3 regions of the Sphingosinicella microcystinivorans genome follow, and region 1 is predicted to be linked to each of the others. Evidence: predicted binding sites of a transcription regulator. Region 1 holds the regulator's gene; each other region holds the start of a gene.
What was found. The regulator LexA, encoded in region 1, represses DNA repair genes until DNA is damaged. The targets are predictions, from matches to a motif close to GTTCCNCNCTTGTTCT.
Positions count from the first base shown of each region.

Region 2: a site for LexA is predicted at 1,715-1,730, ahead of uvrA (excinuclease ABC subunit UvrA). Genes of this name have one in related genera too.
Region 3: a site for LexA is predicted at 1,520-1,535, ahead of PE061_RS21795 (DUF6771 family protein). Genes of this name have one in related genera too.

Region 1 covers NZ_CP116005.1:3,440,725-3,443,966, forward strand. Annotated here, with positions in the region: gene moaC (cyclic pyranopterin monophosphate synthase MoaC) at 1-73, shown strand, start outside; gene glp (gephyrin-like molybdotransferase Glp) at 60-1,250, shown strand; gene lexA (transcriptional repressor LexA) at 1,339-1,998, shown strand; gene istB (IS21-like element helper ATPase IstB) at 2,694-3,242, opposite strand, start outside.
Region 2 covers NZ_CP116005.1:2,997,984-3,001,225, forward strand. Annotated here, with positions in the region: gene uvrA (excinuclease ABC subunit UvrA) at 1-1,701, opposite strand, end outside; gene PE061_RS14380 (PEP-CTERM sorting domain-containing protein) at 1,857-2,534, opposite strand; gene PE061_RS14385 (cupin-like domain-containing protein) at 3,050-3,242, opposite strand, start outside.
Region 3 covers NZ_CP116005.1:3,580,217-3,583,458, reverse strand. Annotated here, with positions in the region: gene PE061_RS17280 (hypothetical protein) at 189-938, opposite strand; gene PE061_RS17275 (hypothetical protein) at 952-1,305, opposite strand; gene PE061_RS21795 (DUF6771 family protein) at 1,322-1,510, opposite strand; gene PE061_RS17270 (thermonuclease family protein) at 1,624-1,962, shown strand; gene PE061_RS17265 (hypothetical protein) at 1,994-2,353, shown strand; gene PE061_RS17260 (SOS response-associated peptidase) at 2,370-3,005, opposite strand; gene PE061_RS17255 (PEP-CTERM sorting domain-containing protein) at 3,126-3,242, opposite strand, start outside.

The sequences.
Region 1 (3,242 bases):
CTCGGGCGTGCGCCTGCTGAAGAAGAGCGGCGGCAAGTCCGGCGACTGGAGCGCGCCACATGCTGAGCTATGAGGACGCCGTGGCGCGGCTGCTGGCGGCCTCGGCGCCGGTGGCCCCCGTCGAGGTAGCGGTCGGCGACGCGGCGGGCCTGACGCTCGCCGGGGACCTCGCCGCGCGCCTGACGCAGCCGCCCTTCCCGGCTTCGGCGATGGACGGCTACGCGATCCGCTGGGCCGACATGCCGGGGCCGTGGCGCATTATCGGGGAAAGCGCCGCGGGGCGCGGCCTTGCCGGGCGCGTGGGCGCGGGCGAAGCCTCGCGGATCTTCACGGGCGCGCCGGTTCCGGAGGGCGCCGACACGGTGATCGTGCAGGAAGAGGTGCGCCGCGAGGGCGACGCGCTGACGATGACGGGCGAAGGCCCGCCGCGCGAAGGCGCGCACATCCGCACGGCGGGCAAGGATTTCCGCGCGGGCGACCGGCTGATCGCGGCGGGCACGCGGCTTTCCCCGCAGCATATCGGACTCGCGGCGGCGGGCGGGTACGGCCGCCTCGCCGTGCGGCGGCCGCGCGTGACGCTCATCGCCACGGGCGACGAACTGGTGCCGCCGGGCACCATGCCGGCAGCCGACCAGATCGTCGGTTCGAACGGCGTGATGCTCGCCGCGCTGCTGCGCGCCGCCGGGGCGGAGGTTTCCGACCTCGGCATCTTTCCGGACGATCCCGCCGCCATCGGCAAGGGGCTGGAGGCGGCGAAGGACGCGGACCTCGTCGTCACCATCGGCGGCGCGTCGGTGGGCGACCACGATCTCGTGCAGGCGGCGCTGAAGGACGCGGGCGCGGCGCTCGATTTCTGGAAGGTCGCCATCAAGCCCGGCAAGCCGCTGATCGCGGGCGCGCTCGGCGAGGCGCGCGTGCTCGGCCTGCCGGGAAACCCGGTCTCGGCGTTCATCTGCGCGGTGCTGTTCGCGCTGCCGGTGCTGAGGCGCATGGCCGGACGCCCGGAGGCCGACGCCATGACCACCGCGCGCCTCCTCACGCCGCTCCCCGCCAACGGCGGCCGCCGCGACCACCAGCGCGGGCGGCTGACGCCGGAGGGCGTCAGCGCGTTCGAATCGCAGGATTCCGCGATGCTCGGCGTGCTCGCGCGCGCGAACGCGCTCATCATCCGTCCCCCCGGCGCACCGGCCGCGCCCGCCGGCGCCGAGGTTCCCGTGCTTGCGCTTGACAGGATTCTCGGCACCCCCTAAATGTTCCCTATTCGTTCACGAAAACCGGAACATCTTGTGCCGGGACATCTGTTGGGCGAGTCGTGAAACACGGGAGGCGGAACCGGACATGCTGACGCGCAAGCAACACGAACTGCTGATGTTCATCAACGAGCGGCTGCAGGCGGGCGGCGTCTCGCCGTCGTTCGAGGAGATGAAGGACGCGCTCGACCTCAAGTCCAAGTCGGGCGTGCACCGGCTGGTGAACGCGCTCGAGGAACGCCAGTTCATCCGGCGGCTTCCGAACCGCGCGCGCGCGCTCGAAGTGCTGCGCTTCCCCGAAACGGGCGCGGCGAAGGCCACGGCGCGGCAGACGCCGGTCGTTCCGGCTGCGAACGATGACGTCATCACGCTTCCGCTCCACGGCAAGATCGCGGCGGGTATGCCGATCGAGGCGCTGGAAAGCGACCGCAGCCTCTCGGTGCCCGCGGCCCTGCTCGGCGGCGGGGCCGGCGAACATTTCGCGCTCGAGGTCTCCGGCGACTCCATGATCGAGGCGGGCATCCTCGACGGCGACTATGCGCTCGTCCAGAAGTGCGACACGGCGCGCGACGGCGAGATCGTCGTGGCGCTGGTCGACGACGACGAGGCGACGCTCAAGTACCTGCGCCGCGACAAGGGCGAAATCCGCCTCGACCCCGCGAACAGCGCCTACACGGCGCAGCGCTATGCGCCGCACCGGGTGCGCGTGCAGGGCAAGCTGGTGGGGCTGCTGCGCCGCTACAACTGAGACGCGGCGGTCACGCGGTTTCCTGTTCCGCCTTTTTCTTCGGGGTGGAGGCGCCGGGGTTCGTGCCCCTGTTCGAACGTGACATCGGGCTGAGCTGCCCCACCCCAAACCCCTCTCCTGAAGAGGCGACTATGGAGTTTGCAAACCCTCTGTTCGATGATCGTTTTCAACCACTTGCGGACATTCAACTGTCTCGTAAGATTGGACAATGATAGGTCGCCGATCAATTTTCGCCATTATCGCTATTCTGATCATCGCCATATGTGTGATCGCAGTGACAATGGTTCGCAAAGAACGAGAGCGAAGATGGCTGGATAGGATGATGCACGGGATCCCCGTGGGAGTGGTTACTTACAGGTGCAGTAGCCAATCTGAAACAGTCGATTTCAATCCGCAAAAGGCAGGCCCAATCGAGCTGAAGCTCATCGCCGAAAGGAATTCAGGGAAATCCATCATATGGAGCGTGCAAATGCCAAGCGCGCAGCCTGTTCGCGCTTCTACGTTTGAGGTAGACAGCTGTCAAACGGCGTTCAAAAGGGACCCCCGATCGGCGTCGAAGAGGGACCCCCTTTTCGGATAATATGATGCTGGTTTGTTGAAGATGGCCTTGCGCTGCGTGCGGCGGAGGGCGGGCGTAGCCCGACCGGAGGCGCGCGCAGCGCAAGATAGATTTTTGAAGGCGCCGAAGGTGGCTGTCAGCTGCGGTTTTTGAAGCGCCAGCTGTCGTTGCCCGTCTCGACGATATCGCAGTGGTGGGTGACGCGGTCGAGCAGCGCCGTGGTCATCTTGGGATCGCCGAACACGGTCGGCCATTCGCCGAAGGCGAGGTTCGTGGTGATGATGACGCTGGTCCGCTCATAAAGCTTGCTGATGAGGTGGAACAGCAACTGCCCTCCCGAGCGGGCGAACGGCAGATAACCGAGCTCGTCGAGCACGATCAGGTCGAGCCGCGACAGCTGCGCCGCCAGGGTCCCGCCTTTGCCGATCCGGGTCTCCTCTTCGAGGCGTGTCACCAGATCGACGGTGTTGAAGTAGCGGGCGCGAGCGCCCCTTCGCACGACATTGGCGGTGATCGCGATGGCGAGGTGGGTCTTGCCTGTCCCCGTGCCGCCGACCAGCACGATATTGCGGCGAGGCGGGAGGAAGGAGCCATCGTGAAGGGAGCGGATCATCTCCTCATTGATCGGTGTGCCCTCGAAGCTGAACCGCTCCAGGTCCTTCACCACGGGCAGCCTCGCAGCCGT
Region 2 (3,242 bases), 440 kb from region 1:
CATGTCGATGACGTAATCGGCGGTGCGGATCGCGTCCTCGTCGTGCTCGACGACGAGCACGGTGTTGCCGAGATCGCGCAGGCGCTTCAGCGTTTCGAGCAGGCGGTCGTTGTCGCGCTGGTGGAGGCCGATCGAGGGCTCGTCGAGGACGTAGAGCACGCCCGAGAGGCCGCTGCCGATCTGGCTGGCAAGCCGGATGCGCTGCGATTCGCCGCCGGAGAGCGTGCCGGACTTGCGGTCGAGGTTCAGATATTCGAGGCCGACGTTGTCGAGGAAGCCGAGGCGCTCGACGATCTCTTTCAGGATGCGTTCGGCGATCTGCTTCTGCTGGGTGTTGAGCTGGGCGGGGAGAGCCTTCGCCCAGCGGAAGGCGTCGCCGACCGGGCGGCGCACGGCGTCGGCGATGGTCTCGCCGGCGATCTTCACGGCGAGCGCCTCTGGCTTCAGGCGCGCGCCGTTGCAGGTCTCGCACGGCGCGGCGGACTGGAAGCGCGAAAGCTCGTCGCGCACCCACTGGCTGTCCGTCTCGCGCCAGCGGCGGTCGAGATTGTTGACGACGCCCTCAAACGGCTTCTTCACCTCGTAGGTCTTGCGGCCGTCCTCGAAGCGCAGCGTGATCGGCACGCCGCCGGTGCCGTTCAGCACGACGTCGCGGACCTCCTCCGGAAGCTCGTTCCACGGCGTGCGCAGCGAGAAATCGTAGGCCCGCGCGACCGAGCGCAGCACCTGCATATAATAAGGCGAGGGCGGGTACGATTTCGCCCACGGCACCACCGCGCCCTGCTCGATGCTGAGGGTCTGGTTCGGCACGACGAGCTCGGGATCGAAATAGAGCTTCTCGCCGAGACCGTCGCAGGCCGGGCAGGCGCCGTGCGGCGAGTTGAACGAGAACAGGCGCGGCTCGATCTCGGGAATCGTGAAGCCGGAGACGGGGCAGGCGAACTTCTGCGAGAACAGGATGCGCTCGCCCCCAGAATCACCGCTCCCCACGAGTTCCACCACGGCCAGCCCTTCGGCGAGGCCGAGCGCGGTTTCGAAGCTGTCGGCGAGGCGGGTTTCGAGGCCTTCCTTCACGACGAGGCGATCCACGACCACGTCGATGTCGTGCTTGTACTTCTTGTCGAGCGCGGGGGCTTCCTCGATGGGATAGACCGTGCCGTCGATCTTCACGCGCTGGAAGCCGGTGCGCTGCCACTCGGCGATCTCCTTGCGGTATTCGCCCTTGCGGCCGCGCACGACAGGGGCGAGCAGCATCAGGCGCGTGCCCTCGGGCATCGCCATCACGCGGTCCACCATCTGGCTCACCTGCTGCGCGGCGATCGGCTCGCCGGTGACGGGCGAGTAGGGGATGCCGACGCGCGCCCACAGGAGCCGCATGTAGTCGTAGATCTCGGTGACGGTCGCCACGGTCGAGCGCGGGTTCTTCGAGGTGGTCTTCTGCTCGATGGAGATGGCCGGGGATAGTCCCTCGATATGGTCGATGTCGGGCTTCTGCATCAGCTCGAGGAACTGCCGCGCGTAGGCGGAAAGCGACTCGACGTAGCGGCGCTGGCCCTCCGCGTAGATGGTGTCGAAGGCGAGGCTCGACTTGCCGGAGCCGGACAGGCCCGTGACGACCGTCAGCGTTTCGCGCGGTATATCGAGGCTGATGTTCTTGAGGTTATGCTCGCGCGCGCCGCGGATCGAGATGTGGGTCAGCATGGGGAGGGCTGTCGTTTCCTGTTTGTTCCGGTCGGACACTAGCCGCAAAACGGCGCCGGGGGAAGACAGGAGATGGGGACAGCGGACGCGCTTGGCAAGAACGGGAAGCGGCGGACCGGGCACATGCGGCAGTCCGCCGCTCCCTCGCGGGAAGATCAGGCGGTCCCGCGGCGGCGGAGGCCGACGGCGGCCGCGCCGAGCCCGAACAGCGCCAGCATGGCGGGCTCGGGAACGTCGGTGCCGTAGGGCTCGACGGTCAGGCTGTCGAAGTTGAAGTTGAAGCTGACGGCGCCCGCGGGAGGCGCGCCGGTGCCGCGGTTCACGAACAGCGAGAAATTCTTCTGGCCGGTGAAGATCGCGGGGTCGAACACGCCGGGCAGGTCCGAGGTCGACAGCGCGGAGAAGGGGCCGGAAAGCCCGATCGTCACCTCGAAGCGGACGGTGCCCGCAGGCTCGCCCGTAATCGCATCCGGCGTGAGGTAGATGTTGTTGAACGACAGGCGGTCCTGCCCAACCGTGAACTGGTCGGAGACCTGCATCGACCCGAGGTCGCCGCTCGCGGTGCCGCCGATGCCGCTGCCGAGATCGAAGCCGATCTCCTTGATGGCGCCCGCGTAGTTGTAGGCCGAGCGCGTGGCGTTGACGACGAAGGGCGTGCCGGTGGCGGCATCGTCGTAGATCACGTAGCCGCTGATCGTGGGCACCGGCGTGCCGAACACGTTGGGCGCGGCGGGACTGGAATTGACGCCGGTGAAGCTGACCTTGACGAGACCGGCCTCGGCCCCGGTGGAAACGAGCATCGCCAGCGCGGCGACGGAAAGGAAGTGACGCATCGCAAATGTCCCTGTTGCGGCCGACATGCCGGATGGCGGTCGACGGTTGCCGATGGTTCTTCGTTAACCATCGTGCGCGTCCGGGGGATGACGGGGTGATAATGGTTGGGTGACGGTCGGGCGGCAGGATCGTGATGGGCTGCGATGGGGTGGAAAGCAGACATTGACGCTATCGGCGCGGTGGTGAACAAGCCTGCACAAATGAGGCGCATTTATCCATTACTTCTCATCGTTGCCTGCGTAGTGCTGCTCGTTCTGGGACTATTCTGGAAAATCATCAGTGCTGACAATTGCATGGACCATGACGGCATGGTTGTCGCGCCTATGACCCGCAGCCAGCATTGTTTAGGTCGATAGCGTTGATTCGCCGAATGTCCGGCTTTGGGTCGTAACCAGACAGAACGTCATACCGGCGAAGGCCGGTATCCATGACCACGGTCGTATGGATACCGGCCTTCGCCGGTATGACGAGCGTGTAGGGTGGGATTGTCGGTGCGATATCGTGAGCGTCCGCCCTAAACCGCACCATAGCTCGCGTAGTGCGACCAGAAGTCGTTGTCCCGCGCGAAGTTCGTGAAGCTCATGCCGATCGTCACGTCCAGCCCTTCGACATGGTGCCACCAGCCGACGGGGAGGAACAGCGCTTCGCCGGGGCCGATGTCGGCGATCATCGCGGGCGGGCGGATGCCGTCGCCGGGGCCGGGTTCG
Region 3 (3,242 bases), 140 kb from region 1:
CAATGACAGGCAAGGCAGGGCAGGCGGCGCGCAGCGTTTCGGGCCTGCTTCAGAAACACCCTCAAAATGCGCCAAGAAAACGCGAGGAGGCCTCGGGGTAGGTAGGACTTCCTGAGACGCCGTTTCGGGCGTCCTTGGCGTATTCCGAAGGGGTTTTGCAGTCGAAATCGCTGCGAAAATTGAACTGGTCAGCCCGTCGATATGAGATTTCGGGGCATACACGTTAGGGCAACATCAGCAGCAACGCGCCGAAGCTGTTTAAGTGGGTCGGGCAACTTATCGAAGTCTCCCCCGCCAATGACATCCCTTGGCAGAACTTTAAAGGCACTGGCAGCCGGAAGGACCGCGATATCAGTTACCAGCGATATGATTGCCACTGTCGCTCTTATCACAAACTGCTCACGAGGGCTGTGCGGCGGCATTTCGCCGCGCCTGTCCTCAGGGATCAAGTCGATAATGGGCTTTTCGGATGGCTCCATTGAGCTGACCCAACCTGCAATCTTCTGATCGGCAAAACCATTCACGTCAGCATGGTGGGCGAAATGGTTACGGATGTTTTTCATAAGGCGAAGTTGCGAGGCCACCGCAGGAGTTATCCACGCCAGAAGCTCTAGAATTGAAATGCGGTCACTGGCAGTAGCCAAAACCCCATTGCCGGAAGTCGCAGTTTCCCAGCCCTTTGGGCAGTTCGCTTTCATGTTAAATTCTAAGCCGCAGAGCATTAAATCTTCGGCAAGCGCAAATACGAGAACCGCCAATGATCTATCGGACTCTGAGGGTATTACATTGAATACGCGTTGAAGTCGGTCCAGTTGAAAATCGTACTGGGCTACCAGAGCGGCAGCGTTTTCCACCTGTACTCGGTAAATTGCCTCAGCAACCCTGTCGAGAAGGGGTGTTTCCTTAGTTTGATCGGGTTGGCCGCCCATATGTCGCACGGTAGCACACTCCTTAACTGTTGCTAGCCTGCCTTCCGTTTCTGCGGTGCCCCCTCGCGACCGCTTCAAACACTTCAGGCGTCCCGCCCATGCCCACGCTTTTCATAATGGCGTTCCTGCACCCGCGCAGCCGCGTGCTCTGAACGTAGCGCGCCGCGTCCTCATCGTAACCGCTATGCCCCTCGTAGCTGAGATACTTCCAGAACTCGTCATAAGGCAGCCGATTGCCGTCGCTCTGGCTGAACAGGTACGCGAGGCAGAACCGCAGCGCGAACGACGGCCGGGGCTTCTCGCCGGTGTATTCGCCGATAGCCTCGTCCAGCGCCACGACGGCCTTGTAGATCATCTGTTCGCGGGTGAACGGCATGGGCGCCGGAAGTGAGCTAGATGGGGAGCCGAAGTTGGTTTCGGTCCACCTCGGGCGCACCTTCGAGCCGCCGCACGACACTTTCGGCCAACGCCTTCGCGGCATCCTTCCGGGCGCCTTCACTGTGCGTTGCTAGGCCGATGCGGGCACCGAGGGGCGCGGTGAGGAGCAGCGAGGCGAGTTCGGAGGGATTGATTCGGGACATGAGTCAAAGAGAACATAAGCGGAACATTCTTGCAACGGCCCTCTATCGGCAGCGCGACGGGCGGAGTAGGTGGAGGCCCTGAAGGTCCACCGATAGCCCCTGAAAGCTCCCCCGTGTTCGCCGCTGCCCTCATCCTCTCTCGCATCGCCCCTTCGGTTCACGACGGGGACAGCCTGCGATGCCAGGGCGAACGGGTCCGGCTGGCGGGCATTGATGCACCTGAGATGGCCGACAGTCCCCGTTGCAAGGATGGCCGAAGGGCGCGTTCGGATTGCCATCAGGGCCGTGCGGTGTCGTCGAGGGACTTTCTGCGGTCGCTGACACGCGGCGAGGTGCGCTGCACGGTGACGGGGCGGGATGCTTACGGCCGGGCGCTGACGCGCTGCGTGTCGGACGGGGTCGACCTCAACAAGGCGATGTTGCGGGCCGGGATGGCACGCCGCTACAGGTGATTGACTTGGGCAACTTCGGGGGCATGTTGGCGTGATGGGGGATACGCTTCAAATTGTTGGAATATCCGCTGCCGCTGCCCTAGCCGTCGGGGGCGGGATGATTTCGCTCGCGCTTAAAGAGCCTGCTGTTCAAAAGGTGCTCTCTCGCTGGCTTCTCGTTACCTCGCTCATCCTTTTCACCCCCGTGCTGATTGCGCTGCACTTCCATGCACAAGGCATGGAGAGTGCAGCCGCTCTGCTAAAGGGAGCGGAGCAGGTGGCTGTTATTCAAGACGTGGCTTCGACCCGCTTTGCCAAGGCAATTTGCCTTCTAGTTTTGGCATACTTGGTGGCCTTGCTCTCGTTTTGCTCATGGCTACGAGACGTTAAACGGGACACCGAAAAGAAATAGGCTGGGCAGAAACCCCCTATGCTGCCGACGTGCGCCGTAACCACGGCTCTGCCGTCCGCTCGATCTCGGTGAGTTCGGCCGGAAAGGTCCGGTCCTGAAAGTCCTGCACGTCGTCCAGCGAGCCGTGCAGCCAGCGCTCCCACTCATCCGGGAGCAATAGGACCGGCATCCGATGATGCACCGGTTCAACCGTCGCATTGCAATCGGTCATCAGCCCCGAATAGACCGCGCCCCACTCGTGGCTGTCCTTCCACATCCCCGCCCACGCGAACACCGGCTGACGCTTCACCCGAAACCACGTCCGCGTCTTGGCGCCTTGCTCGCCTTCGGCCTCGGCAAAGCCGGTTAGCGGGATCAGGCAGCGGTGTTCGGGACGGGGCGCGATATGACGCCACATGAAGCTGGACAGGTCGGCAATGTTGTTCACCGGCTTGGGCTTGATCGGCAGACCGGTTTTCTTGCTCTTTTGCGGGAGCGGGAAGCCCCATGTCATGGCCTGCACCACGCGCCCGCCGTCCGCCTCGCGCACCACCATGCCGGGAGCGCCGGGGTACACGTCGCCCTGCGCGGCATTGAAGGCGGTCGGCATCCGGGCCTTGAAGGCGTCGGCGATGGCGTTGGCACTTACGTTGACGGTGTAGAGGTTGCACATTTAGCAAACGTACCACAGCACTTAACGGCCGCAATGTTAAGGCTTCTCGACATTGCTGAATCAAAAGAAGAAGGGCGCCCGTTTCCGGACGCCCTTCTTGTGCGTGATATCGCTTATGCGTCAGCCTCGGCGGCGGCGCGCCATGCCGACACCCATCAGGCCGAGGCCAAGAAGCGCCAGAGCGGCGGGCTCCGGTACATCAACCGGCGGCGGGGTTTCGGGATTGTACCGCTTCAC